Regions from separate parts of the Mesorhizobium sp. P2_E9 genome, predicted to be linked through region 3. Evidence: predicted binding sites of a transcription regulator. Region 3 holds the regulator's gene; each other region holds the start of a gene.

The links. Region 3 encodes LexA, which represses DNA repair genes until DNA is damaged. Its sites were predicted from a motif close to TGTTCNNNNTGTGTTCNG; they were not measured.
Region 1: AC1D05_RS03475 (2'-5' RNA ligase family protein) is a predicted target of LexA. The motif match lies at 2,502-2,519, and genes of this name have one in related genera.
Region 2: AC1D05_RS17220 (YifB family Mg chelatase-like AAA ATPase) is a predicted target of LexA. The motif match lies at 2,787-2,804, and genes of this name have one in related genera.

What each region holds. Positions count from the first base shown of each region.
Region 1 is NZ_JBFUET010000002.1:33,089-37,298, forward strand. It holds gene AC1D05_RS03455 (ArsC family reductase) at 1-245, opposite strand, end outside; gene AC1D05_RS03460 (ArsR/SmtB family transcription factor) at 412-768, shown strand; gene AC1D05_RS03465 (SRPBCC family protein) at 765-1,244, shown strand; gene AC1D05_RS03470 (SnoaL-like domain-containing protein) at 1,340-1,693, opposite strand; gene AC1D05_RS03475 (2'-5' RNA ligase family protein) at 1,823-2,461, opposite strand; gene AC1D05_RS03480 (ABC transporter ATP-binding protein) at 2,589-3,674, opposite strand; gene AC1D05_RS03485 (cupin domain-containing protein) at 3,664-4,210, opposite strand, start outside.
Region 2 is NZ_JBFUET010000009.1:160,781-164,990, reverse strand. It holds gene AC1D05_RS17230 (TetR/AcrR family transcriptional regulator) at 45-617, opposite strand; gene AC1D05_RS17225 (DUF4267 domain-containing protein) at 736-1,101, shown strand; gene AC1D05_RS17220 (YifB family Mg chelatase-like AAA ATPase) at 1,166-2,698, opposite strand; gene gshB (glutathione synthase) at 2,880-3,821, opposite strand; gene AC1D05_RS17210 (GtrA family protein) at 3,893-4,210, opposite strand, start outside.
Region 3 is NZ_JBFUET010000004.1:363,692-367,901, reverse strand. It holds gene kynU (kynureninase) at 1-279, opposite strand, end outside; gene AC1D05_RS10145 (GntR family transcriptional regulator) at 448-1,182, shown strand; gene lexA (transcriptional repressor LexA) at 1,565-2,302, shown strand; gene AC1D05_RS10135 (ComEC/Rec2 family competence protein) at 2,296-4,210, opposite strand, start outside.

The DNA of each region.
Region 1 (4,210 bases), on a different contig from region 3:
AGCGCCTTGGCCCTCTTTTCATCGAGGTCCTGCTTGTCTGCCTCCGCCAGTACGCGAAACGTCGTGCTGCCCTTGTTGAGCAGCTTTTCCCAGCCGACCTTGCCGACCCAGCCATCCAGCCGCTTCGCGTCCAGCCCCTCCGCACGAAAATCGTGAAACCGGTAGGGCACGTCATGGCTCTCCAGCCAGACGCGCGCCTTCTTGACCGTGTCGCAGGTGGTGATGCCGTAGATGGTAATCGTCAAAGCGCGGTTCCCTTGGGCTGACAGCCGAATCCGTCCCACAGCCTAAAACCGCCCTCCTCGCTTTGCCAGCGCCCAAGCCGCAACTCCAGAATTTTCGGGCTTGCCAATACTAAGGAATTATCCTAAGTATTTTCGAACCGCTTTTGACGGCGCCGCAGGATCAATCATGACAAGTCTCCAGACCGCCAATCCGAGCCTCCCGCCCATCGATGGCATCTTCCGCGCGCTTGCCGATCCGACACGACGCCGCGTCGTCGAGCGGCTGAACCGCGGCCCGGCCTCGGTCAGCGAACTGGCGCAGCCTTTCGAGATGGCGCTGCCTTCCTTCATCGAGCATCTCAAGGTGCTGGAGGGCTGCGGGCTGGTGCGCTCGGAAAAGAGCGGCCGCACCAGGACCTATCAACTGGCGCCCGAGCCGCTGCAGCTCGCCGAGAACTGGCTGGCCGAACAGCGCACGCTGTGGGAGCGCCGCCTCGACCAGTTCGACGCCTATGTGATGACCCTCAAGGAGCAGGAAAAATGAGCTATCCCTTCAAGCCGGATCCCAGGCTGGACCTCGTGCTGGAGCGCGTGCTCGACGCGCCGCGCGAACTGCTATGGCGGGCCATGACGACGCCGGAGCATGTCAGGCAATGGTTCACGCCGAAGCCATGGCTGATCACCGATTGCGAGATCGATCTGCGGCCAGGCGGGCTGTTCCGGACACGCATGCAGTCGCCCGACGGCAAGGAGGTCAGCGATCGCCATTGCTGCTATCTCGACATCGTGCCGAACGAGCGGCTGGTGTGGACGGATGCGCTGCTGCCGGGCTACCGGCCGTCGGGCGAGCCCTTTATCACCGCGATCATTTCCCTCCAGCCGGATGGCCTGGGCACGCGCTACACCGCCACCGCCATCCACCGCGACGAGGCGACCCGCAACAACCATGAAGAGATGGGTTTCTTCGATGGCTGGGGCACGGTGGCCGATCAACTTGCGGAGTATGTGAAGACGATTTGAGCGTCACACGGCGGTCAGGGGATTTCCCACGGGCCGCCGTGCTGGCTTTTCGACCGAAGAGAGCAGAACTCCGAGAAGGGGCGGATTTCCCGGACTCAGTAGTAAAAACGCTCTTCGGTGATCTTGCCGTTCTTGACCGTGTACAGGCCAACCTCATCCATGGTGACGCGCTCGCCGGTGGCCTTGGGCGTGATGTCGAAGGTGAAGCGCACCGCGAATTGGTCGCCGTTGACATAGGGTCCCTCGACCGAGCCGCCATGGACTTCGTGGTTCTCTTGCCACCATTGGCTTTTCTGCCTGAGTGCCTCCTTGCCGTGGCTGACGGCCATCGGCCCCTCCATGGCTTCGAAGCTGGCGATGTCGTCGGCATTGTACTTTTCGGCGGCACCGTTGTGGTCTCCCTGCTTAAGGAGCTCGGTGAAATCCTTGGCAATGTCCGCGATGGTCATTTGTGTTTCCTCCTGTTCAGACGCACTCGAAATAGGGAAGCGCTGGCCGGCCCGCCACCTTTGCCTGCACGACAGCTGACAAGCCGTGTCAGGACGATAGATATAGCGCGGCTGTGTGACGACGATTTCTCACATACCGGCCAGGGAATCGTCCTGGCCGGTCAATTGCCAACGCCCACGCTCCTTGTAAACACCCTTGCCGGTGAGACTGTGGATCAGCACAAAATCCCGGACCAACCAGCTGACTGGATCAATCGATCGTTCTCGGATTTTGGGAACACGCGCTTCATCGCGAAGCAGCGTGACATGCGGTTCGATGGACTTTGTGAGAAAGGATTTTAACGGGCTGTCTGAAATCAGAGCAGTGAGGTTGCGCCAGAATTCTTGCAGCGCCGGATTGCTGCCACTGCCACCCCGTAGAACAAGCGAACCACCGCCAAAAGCCGACAAGCGATCGAAGAAAACCTGGAAAGGTTTTGCAACGATCATCGAGCCTATACGACAGGCGGTTTCGACCAACTCCTGCGGCAACCCGTCATGGTCGCCGAGACCGACGAGCGAGATATGGATGTGGTCTTCCGGAACAAACCAGCCCTGCAGGCGTAGCTCCCGATCCAGGGCGACAGCCCTCCGCGCGAGAGCGCCGGCGACGGTACTCTCGGCAAGGATGCCGAAGAATATCCGGTCGTCGAAATGTCGATCGAACTCTTCCCATTGGAAAAAGGTCTGGCCGTTCTTGGCGGTCCCGAATGCAGGTTGCCCACCCATAACTGAACTCGTTCGGCAAATTGTATCCGGCCTAGGCGTTTAGAACAAAAAGGGAACAAATCAAGCGAAAATGGAACGAACGCCGGAGCTTCGCAGTTGCGCGACGACCTTGCGAAGATAGATGGCGCTAGCTTGGCAGCATAGGGCAGTTGGCGCCACGGCGCAGGCTGATATGCGCCACGTCGCCGACGCTGAATTGAAAACCCTCGGCCTGGCGCGGCGCATCGATGACAACAGGTGCGCCTTTCTCGAGTTCGGCATGCAAGCGCAGCGTGCGGCCGTGAAAGACAATGCTGTTGACGCGCGCCGGCGCGGTACCGGGCGTGGCCTCGGTCGCCGCCAGCAAGTCCTCTGGACGCACGCCGATGGTACGCATCTCGCCTTCGCCAGGTGACGGGCCGGTTTCAGAAACGGCCTCCAGCGGCAATGTACCGGCGGTGAAACGCAGGCGATCGCCATCGCGGCCGATAAAACGCGATTGCAGGAGATTCATGGTGCCGATGAAGCTCGCAACGAACTTCGTGGCGGGCCGGTCATAGAGCGTCGCCGGCGGCGCGATCTGCTCGATGCGGCCCTTGTTCATGACGACAATGCGGTCGGAGATCGACAGCGCTTCGGTCTGGTCGTGGGTGACCATGACGAAGGTGGTGCCGAGCCGCGACTGCAGCCGCTTCAATTCGACCTGCATCTGTTCGCGCAGATGCGCGTCGAGCGCCGACAGCGGTTCGTCGAGCAGCAGCACGCGCGGCTCGCAGACGATGGCGCGGGCGAGCGCGACGCGCTGGCGCTGGCCGCCCGACAGTTCCAAGACGCGGGCGCCAAGCTTGTCGGCGAGACCGACCATGTCGAGGGCTTCGCCGACGCGCTTTGCCTGCTCGGCACTGGTGAGTTTTCGCAGCGACAGGCCGAAGCCGACATTTTCGGCAACGTTCATGTGCGGAAACAGCGCGTAGTCCTGGAACACGGTGTTGACCGGCCGGTCGAAGGGCCGAAGGGCGGTGATGTCGCGACCGTCGAGCAAAACCCTGCCGCTCGACGGGCTTTCGAAGCCGGCGATGACGCGCAGGCTGGTGGTCTTGCCGCAGCCCGACGGCCCGAGCAGCGTGATGAACTCGCCGCTGATAATGTCGAGATCGACAGCGTCGAGCCCAACGATGCCGCCGGGAAAAATCTTCGAGACCGCCTGCAGCCGGACAAGTGGATCACGCGCCATCGCGAACCTCGGAGGGTCTCGTGGTGTTGACCCAGAGGATCTGGCACTGCTCGGCGCTCGGATTGCGGAAGGCGTGCAAAAGCGTGCTCTTGAAGGCAAAACTGTCGCCGGTCTTCAGCCCGTATTTTGTCGAATCCACCACCAGTTCGACCTCGCCCGAAAGCACGTAACCGAATTCATGGCCGGCATGGGCATAGGCTTCCGCCGTGCCGCCATTGGCTTCCACCGTCACCAGCATGCCGGTCAGCGTCGCGCCCGGCGGTGACAGCAGCGCCTTGGCGATGCCTTCGGATTTTACGGGAATGGCGCGCCGCTTGTCGGCGCGCACGCAATAGAGATCGTTGACGGCATCGTTGCCGTCGGCGATCAGCGCCGACGGCTCGATGTCCAGAGCGGCGGCGAGCGGCCAGATCACCTTGACGCGCAGCGAGGACATGCCGCGCTCGATCTGGCTCAACGCACCGATCGACACGCCGGCTTTTGCGGCCAGTTCGGCCAGCGACAGGCGCCGCTCCAGCCGCAGCGCCCGCACGCGC
Region 2 (4,210 bases), on a different contig from region 3:
CTCTCGACTCCGCCCCGCTCCGGCTGAAGCGCGTCAACGCGGTCTCATTGAACGCTGCTGAACTTCTGGACAAGAATCTTCAATCGATCGTCCGCGCCGAAAGCAGGGATACGTTCTGATTGCTCGAGAACCACCAGTCCATGCAATGCGCTCCACAGCACTTCGGCCAAGAATACCGAGTCTTGCCGATCGGGCCCTAGTGCGTTGACAAAGGCGGCGAAGGCGCCACGGAGAGCCGGCGGCGTTTCCTCGCTGGCGAATTTGATCTTTGTCGGCAGGACGAACATCGCCTCATAGACAACTGGCCGCGAACGGGCGAAATCAAGATAAGCGGCACAGACATTGCGCAAAACGTCCGGAGCACCAGCGACGCTAGCCGCTTCCTTTGTCAATCGCGTCGCAAGGTCCTCGAATCCTCTGGTGGCCACTGCCGCCATGATGTCGGCCTTGCCCGTGAAATGGCTGTAGAGAACCGGCTGGCTGTAGTTGATCAGGTCCGCGAGACGTCGGGTGGTGACGGCGTCCCAGCCCTCGGCTTCGGCGAGTTCGCGGGCCGCAGCCAGGATGAGTTCATAGCGCTCCGCGCGCTGGCGCTCTTTGCGTCCGGCGATCGACATCCAGAAACTCTACCAATGCACCTTTTTCTGTCAACGCTAGATTCCTGTTGACTTGAAATTCTAGCACCGCTAGTATTTCTACAGCCGATAGGAGTCACCCATGCTACAAACTGGATATGTGCTTTCCGGCCTGATCGCGGCCGCAATTATCTTCCTCGGCGCACGCTTTTGGTGGGCTCCTGACACCGCTTCAGCGGCCTTCGGCATTGCCGGTTCACCCCCGTCATCGACAGGATTTGCCGCGTGGCTGTCTGTGAAGGGCACGCGTGATATCGCGTCGAGCCTTTTTGTCATCCTGCTCATGGTCAGTGGGTCGGCGGGCTTGCTCGGCGAATTCATGCTACTGGCCAGCCTCATCGCATTTGCCGACATGGTAACCGTCCTTCGGTCGCACGGAAGCACAGCCCTCGCCTTTGGCATGCATGGCCTTACAGGGCTGGTCATCGTCGCAACTGGCGCGTGCCTCATCCTGGGCGCCAAGTAAAAACGATCTGAACACTGCAAGTTAAAAACTAGAAGGACGAAAGTGGCTGGATGGCAGGCGGCATTTACGCCGCCTGCGCCACGCGCTCCGAACTCATGCGATAGGAAATCGCCTCGGCAAGATGGATGCGGCCGACGGTTTCGCTGGCGTCGAGATCGGCGAGCGTGCGCGCCACCTTCAGCACGCGGTGGTAAGCCCGTGCTGAAAAGGCGAGTTTTTCGCTGACGTCCTTGAGCAGCGACAGGCCGGCGGCATCGGGCATGGCGATGTCTTCGATGACGGCCGGCGCGCAATGGGCGTTGGTGGTGGCGCTGGTCACGCCGAGCCGCTCGAAACGCTCGCGCTGGATGGTGCGGGCGCGGGCGACGCGCAGTGCAACGGCTGCACTCTTCTCCGCCCGGTCGGGCCGGATCAGGTCGCTGGCCGAGACCGCTGGCACTTCGATCCTCAGATCAATGCGGTCGAGCAGCGGACCGGAAATGCGCGCCTGGTAATCGGTGCGGCAGCGTTCGCCGCGCAGGCAGCGATAGCCCGGCTCGCCGGCCATGCCGCAGCGGCACGGGTTCATCGCCGCCACCAGTTGGATGCGCGCCGGATAGGTGACGCGGTGGTTGGCGCGCGCGATCATGCAATCGCCGGTCTCCAGCGGCTGGCGCAGCGCATCGAGCGTCTGCGGCGTGAATTCGGGAAACTCGTCGAGGAACAGCACGCCGTGATGGGCCATCGACACTTCGCCTGGCCGCGCACGCAACCCGCCACCGACCATCGCCGCCATCGAGGCCGAATGGTGCGGCGCGCGGAACGGCCGCCGGTCGGTCAGCTTGCCTTCGCCGAGTTCGCCCGCCACCGAGGCGATCATCGAGACTTCCAGCAATTCCTTCGGCGCCAGCGGCGGCAGGATCGACGGCAGCCGCTGCGCCAGCATCGATTTGCCCGAGCCTGGCGGGCCGACCATCAGCAGGTTATGCCCGCCGGCCGCCGCCACTTCCAGCGCCCGTTTGGCGGTCTCCTGGCCCTTGATGTCGGCAAGGTCAGGCAGGTCGCGCGCCGAGGCGTGGATGCCGGCCTCCGGGCGCGACAGCACCTGCGTGCCGCGAAAATGGTTGGCAATGGCAATCAGGCTGCGCGGCGCCAATATGTCGAAATCCTTGCCGGCCCAGGCCGCCTCCGGCCCGCAGGCGAACGGACAGATCAGCCCCTTGCCTTCGGCATTGGCGCCGATAGCCGCCGGCAAGGCACCGGCAACGGCGGCAATCGTGCCATCGAGCGAGAGTTCGCCCAACACGACATAGCCGGCCAGCATGTCGCCCGGAATGGCGCCCAGCGCCGCCATCAGGCCAAGCGCGATCGGCAAATCGTAGTGGCTGCCTTCCTTGGGCAAGTCGGCGGGCGCCAGATTGACCGTCACCTTCTTCGACGGCATCGACAGGCCGGACGCGTGAAGCGCCGCCTGCACCCGCTCGCGGCTCTCGGCCACCGCCTTGTCGGCCAGGCCGACGATATGCATGTTGACTTTGCCGGGCGCGATCATCACCTGCACGTCGACCGGCACGGCCTCGATGCCCTGGAAAGCGACCGTGCGAACCCGCGCCACCATTTTTTCCCACCCCGGATGCGGGCCGCAACCCACGCGATTGGCCTAGAATGGCCCTTCGCGGAGACAATCACAATTCCCCGGCCAAATCAAGAACATTACGGGAACAGGCAATCGCCTGGGTTGCAGCCGGATTGCGCCCGGTTGCAAATGCGGAACATGGTTAATACGAAATGAAAACGGGTTATGTCCGCTTGCCCTCGACCGCGTCCCAGAACAGGCTGGCGATATCGGCGCCACCAAAACGCTGCACCTCGCGCACCCCGGTCGGCGAAGTCACGTTGATCTCGGTCATGTAGTCGCCGATGACGTCGATGCCGACCAGGATGAAGCCGCGTTCTTTCAGCGACGGGCCGATGCGGGCGCAGATTTCGCGCTCGCGCTCCGTCAGCTCGGTCTTTTCGGCGCGGCCGCCGACATGCATGTTGGAGCGGGAATCGTGCTCGGCCGGCACGCGGTTGATGGCGCCGACCGGCTCGCCGTCGATCAGGATGATGCGCTTGTCGCCCTTGCGCACGTCCTTCAGGTAGCGCTGCACGATATAGGGCTCGCGGAACATCTGGCCGAACATTTCGAGCAGCGAGGCAAGGTTGCGGTCGGCCTCGTGCAGATGGAAGATGCCGGCGCCGCCATTGCCGTAGAGCGGCTTGATGATGATGTCGCCGAATTCCTTGCGGAAGGCGGCGACTTCCTGGCTGTCCTTGGTGATCAGCGTGTCCGGCATCAGATCGGCAAACTCGGTGACGAAGATCTTCTCCGGGCTGTTGCGCACCCAGGCCGGGTCGTTGACGACCAGAGTCTTCGGGTGGATGCGCTCGAGGATGTGCGTTGTGGTGATGTAGTTCATGTCGAAGGGCGGATCCTGGCGCAGCAGGATGACATCCATCTCGGACAGGTCGGTGCGCACCTTTTCGCCCAGCGAATAATGGTTGCCCTTCTCGTCGCGCACCTGCATCTCCTCGATGCGGGCAAACACCTTGCCGTCGCGAAGCGACAGACGGTCGGGCGTGTAGTGGAACAGCTGATGGCCGCGCCGCTGCGCTTCCAGCGACAGCGCGAACGAGGTGTCACCGGCGATCGACACGGTGGAGATATGGTCCATCTGGACGGCGATTTTCAGCTTCATGGCAGGTCCCCAGCGCAGTCGACGAGAGCGATATAAGGGTCGGCGCGCCTTCTGCCAATCGGGCCAGAGCTTTAACGGTCGAAGACCAGCCTGGAGTAACCGAGGAAAGACAGCATCATGGCGACCAGCGAGGCGACGGCAAGGGCGGCCAGCGGCGGTGCCGCCGGCAATGCAAGCAGGATCGCGGAATAGACGAGATAGTTGACGACGCTGGTGGCGATGCCGACGCCGCCATAGCGGGCGCCTTCCTGTGCCATCCCCCTGTTTGATGGCGAGAAGGTCAGATGCCGGTTGATCTGCCAGGTGACGCAGAGCGCGAAGCCGATCGACAGCATGCGGGCGACGAAAGGTCCGAGCGGCGTAACGGCCAGCAGCAGCCAGAGCGCACT
Region 3 (4,210 bases):
CTGGCCGACCTCAGCGCCGATCAGACGGCCGAGCTGGTCGCCAAGCGCGACCGGCATATCGAACCAGCCGGCGGTGTTCCAGGCGCGGATCAGGTCCTGCGCCCACTCCTGCGTCGCCGCCTTCTGCAGCTCATTGAAGACGGTGGGTGCCGCGGCGCCCAGCGAATTGCCGTCGAGATAGATCACACCTTCCGGTAGAACGAACCGGTCGCGCATGGCGCGCAGCGGATCCGCTGCATCCATGGCTTCGACTGCTGCGAGATCAAGCGTTGCATTCATGATCGATTGTCCTTCGCGCAGAGGCGCGCCCAGATGAACACGTCAGGTGAAATCGGCTGGCCGATCATGGGCAGTCGGCCAGACCCTGTCAAACATTATATATAATTTACGCCATGGAAGGCTTTCATATATAATCGTTTGGGGTGGCAGCCTAAGGATGGGACAACGATGCCGGATGAAGGACTCTCGAAGACGGAAGCGGCCTACAGGCTGCTGCGTCGCGATATCCTCACGACCCGTCTGCGGCCCGGCGCGCCGCTCAAGCTCAGTACGCTGCGCAACAGCTATGGCATTGGCTGGACACCGTTGCGCGAAGCGCTGTCGCGACTGGAGGCGGAGCGCCTGGTGACTTCCATCAGCAATCGTGGCTTTGCCGTCGCTCCGGTTTCGCGCATCGAATTGGAAGACCTGTCGCGCGCCAGGTGTGTCGTCGACCTGCCACTGCTCCAGGAATCGATCGAGAAAGGTGGCCACGATTGGGAAAACGCCGTCGTCGCCGCGCATTACCGGCTGTCGCGTTGCAAGACCGCGGTCGACGATCCATCCGACGCTGTGGTCGACGAATGGGATGAAAAGCACGAGGCTTTCCACGCCGCCCTGCTCAGCGGGGCAGCATCACCCTGGCTGCTGACCTTCCATTCCACGATCGCGGATCAGTTGCGTCGCCATCACCGTTTTCTCGGTCTAGCGCCAACGCTGCGGGCGGCCGCCGGCCTGCAGCATGGTTACGAGGAAGCCGTGGAAGCGCTGCGCCAGGCGGTCGCAATCGAACACCACACCGCGCTCATGGAAGCGGCGCTCGATCGCGACGTCGAGCGCGCGAAAACCCTGATGATCGCCCACATTGGTTATACGCTGCATGTCTATGTCCATGCCGGCGACGGCAGCATAAACAAGCGGTAGCGCAACGAGGACCATGGACCAAAGCCAGTATGGCAATTTCTCGGTCAAGTTGGCGTTTTGGCTTCGTTTCGTTCACGGCAGGTCAATGATCGGTGAAAGGGCGAAAAACCTCTCATCGAGCCGTATCGGCAACTGATGCCAGACCTCGGAACAGGATAGGCCACAGGCCATTAACCAAAACAATTTCAAAGCCAACGGGCGCACTGCGGCGGCAGGCAGACGTCGGACACGGCCCGCTGCCAGGCGCCAAATAATTTCAGACGTCTTAACAAATTCACTAAACTTTAAACGGTTGCAGAACACAACTGGAACAGATAGTGTTTGTTCTGGGTTTGTTTTTCGATTCTGGTTCAGACCTTTTGTTCAAGCCTTGGGGGCTGCCATGCTAACGCGTAAGCAACATGAACTCTTGATGTTCATTCATGAACGGTTGAAGGAAAGCGGCATTCCGCCCTCCTTCGACGAGATGAAGGAAGCGCTCGATCTCGCCTCCAAGTCAGGGATCCATCGCCTGATCACGGCGCTGGAGGAACGCGGTTTCATCCGCCGGCTACCCAACCGGGCACGCGCGCTGGAAGTGCTGCGGCTGCCGGATTCGATAGCGCCCGGCCTCAACGCGGCAAAGAAATTCTCGCCAAGCGTCATCCAGGGCAGCCTCGGTCAGGGCGGCCTTGGCCGTCAGATCAAGCCGGCATCGTCGCGCTTGCCCGCGGCCGGCAATGACGACGACGTGGTTTCCGCCGTGTCGATCCCAGTGATGGGGCGTATCGCCGCCGGTGTGCCGATCGATGCCATCCAGCATCAGACGCATTCGATCTCGGTGCCGCCGGACATGATCATGGGTGGTGAGCACTATGCGCTGGAGGTCAAGGGCGACTCGATGATCGAGGCCGGCATCTTCGATGGCGATACCGTCATCATCCGCAACGCCGATACCGCCCAGCCTGGCGAGATCATCGTGGCGCTCGTGGATGAAGAGGAAGCGACGCTGAAGCGGTTTCGCCGAAAGGGTGCCTCGATCGCGCTCGAAGCCGCCAATCCGGCCTATGAGACGCGTATCTTCGGCCCCGACAGGGTCAAGGTACAAGGCAAGCTCGTCGGGCTGATCCGGCGCTACTGACCAGGAACGGCAGCTGGCTTTTCGGGTTTGCGCCAGGGCGCCAGCCCCCTCGCCTCACGTGAAAATTTTCGCTGCGCATGCCAGGGCCGATACGGCCCGTCCACCGCGAAGCTGACGATTGGCGGACCGGTCGCTGATTGACGGTCGAAGAAGACGGCAGCACTGCCCTTGCGGGCGAGCTGCCGTTTGGTGACGACGAGAACCAGCGGATTGTGGCAGGCGTCATAGCCCGTTGCGTCATTGACGACGATCAAATCGGCGAAACCGCAGGCCTTCCAGGTGTCCTTGCGGTCTTCGACATGCGCGATGATCGCGCCGGACGGGTGCCGGGCGAGACAGACGCCGTCCGTGCAATAGAACGGCGCTCCCGGTGGCAGATTGACGGCATCGGCAATGTCGAATTGGCCCTCCGCCTTGTTGAACATCTCCGGCACGACGATGGTTTCGGATGTCAGCGCGCGTTTCCAATTGTCGACGGTGAATTCATTCGGACGCGCCCGGCTGACCGCGAGTTCGCCGCCACCGATCGGCAGCGCGACCAGCCGCGCATCTTCGGAGATCAAGACATCCGGCGTTCGCGTATCCGACACCGTCAACAGGCCGGCAAGTACGAATGGCAGTGCTGCGAGCCGCAGCCAGGTCGTCGCCATCGTCGCGATGACCAGGGCGATGGTCACCAGCAAGACGGATTGCTGCGAGATCAGCCCGACCGCATCGACCGGAGAGCGTTCCGATATCCACGCCGATATCGCGATCATCGCCGTCAGGCCTTTGCCCATCAGGTAAAGGGATGGCGCATCCAATCCGAACGGCATCAGCAACGCGCTGGCAACGGCCAGGAACATCACGACTGACACGATCGGCATGACAGCCAGATTGGCGAACAGGCTGAGCGGCGACACCCGCTGGAAATGCCAGATGGCAAACAGCGCCGTGGCGCAGCCGGCAATGATGGAGGTCATGGCCAAGCCGCCAGCCGCCAGCAGGAATTTCCGCGTGAGAAAGCTTGGCAGGGACCGCTTTGGCGGTGGCGGTCTTGCCTTTCCCGCACGATGATCCGCCCAGCCGGCATAGGCGCCAACCAATGCCGCGGTCGCGGCAAACGACATCTGGAAGCTCGGGCCGACGACCTCATGCGGCGACACCACGATGACGGCGATCGCCGAGATCGCCAGATTGCGCATGGTCAGCGCCGCGCGATCGAACAGGACGGCAATCAGCATCACCGCCAGCATGATGAAGCTGCGCTCGGCGGCAACGACGACGCCGGAAATGACGAGATAGGCGGCGATCGAGACCAGCGCTGCGGCAGCAGCGTATTTCTTCACCGGACGCCGCGCTGAAAAATCCGGAAACAGCGCGAAGGCGCCGCGCAGCAGACCCATAATGGTGCCGGCGACAAGCGCCATATGCAGTCCGGAAATAGAGATGATGTGATAGATGCCGGTGCGCCGCATCGCTTCGTTGATTTCGTCGGGAATGCCTGCGCGGACACCAACGATCAGCGCTGCCGCGATCTCGCCTTCAGCACCGCCGACCGTGGCCCTGATATGGTCGGCGATCGCTTCGCGGGCATTTTCTATCCCGGAGAAAAGCCGGGCCGAGAGCGGCATCTCGTCGTCGGCGGCGGAGACAAGCTTTGGATTGCCGAGAAAGAAGCCGCTGCCGCCGATGCCGGCGAAATAGCTGTCGAAGGAGAAATCATAGCTGTCCGGCCGCACCGGGCCGGTCGGCGGCAACAGTTTGGCGTAGCCGGTGACCAGGGAGCCGGCAGTCATTTCCGCCGGGATATTGCGCGCCGAAAGCCGGACCCTTTCCGGCGCATAGCGCAGTTTCGGCCGCGCGGTGGATGTCACGTCTATGGTCAGCCGGGTGCGGCCGGTCTCCATCTGCTCCAGCGAGACGACG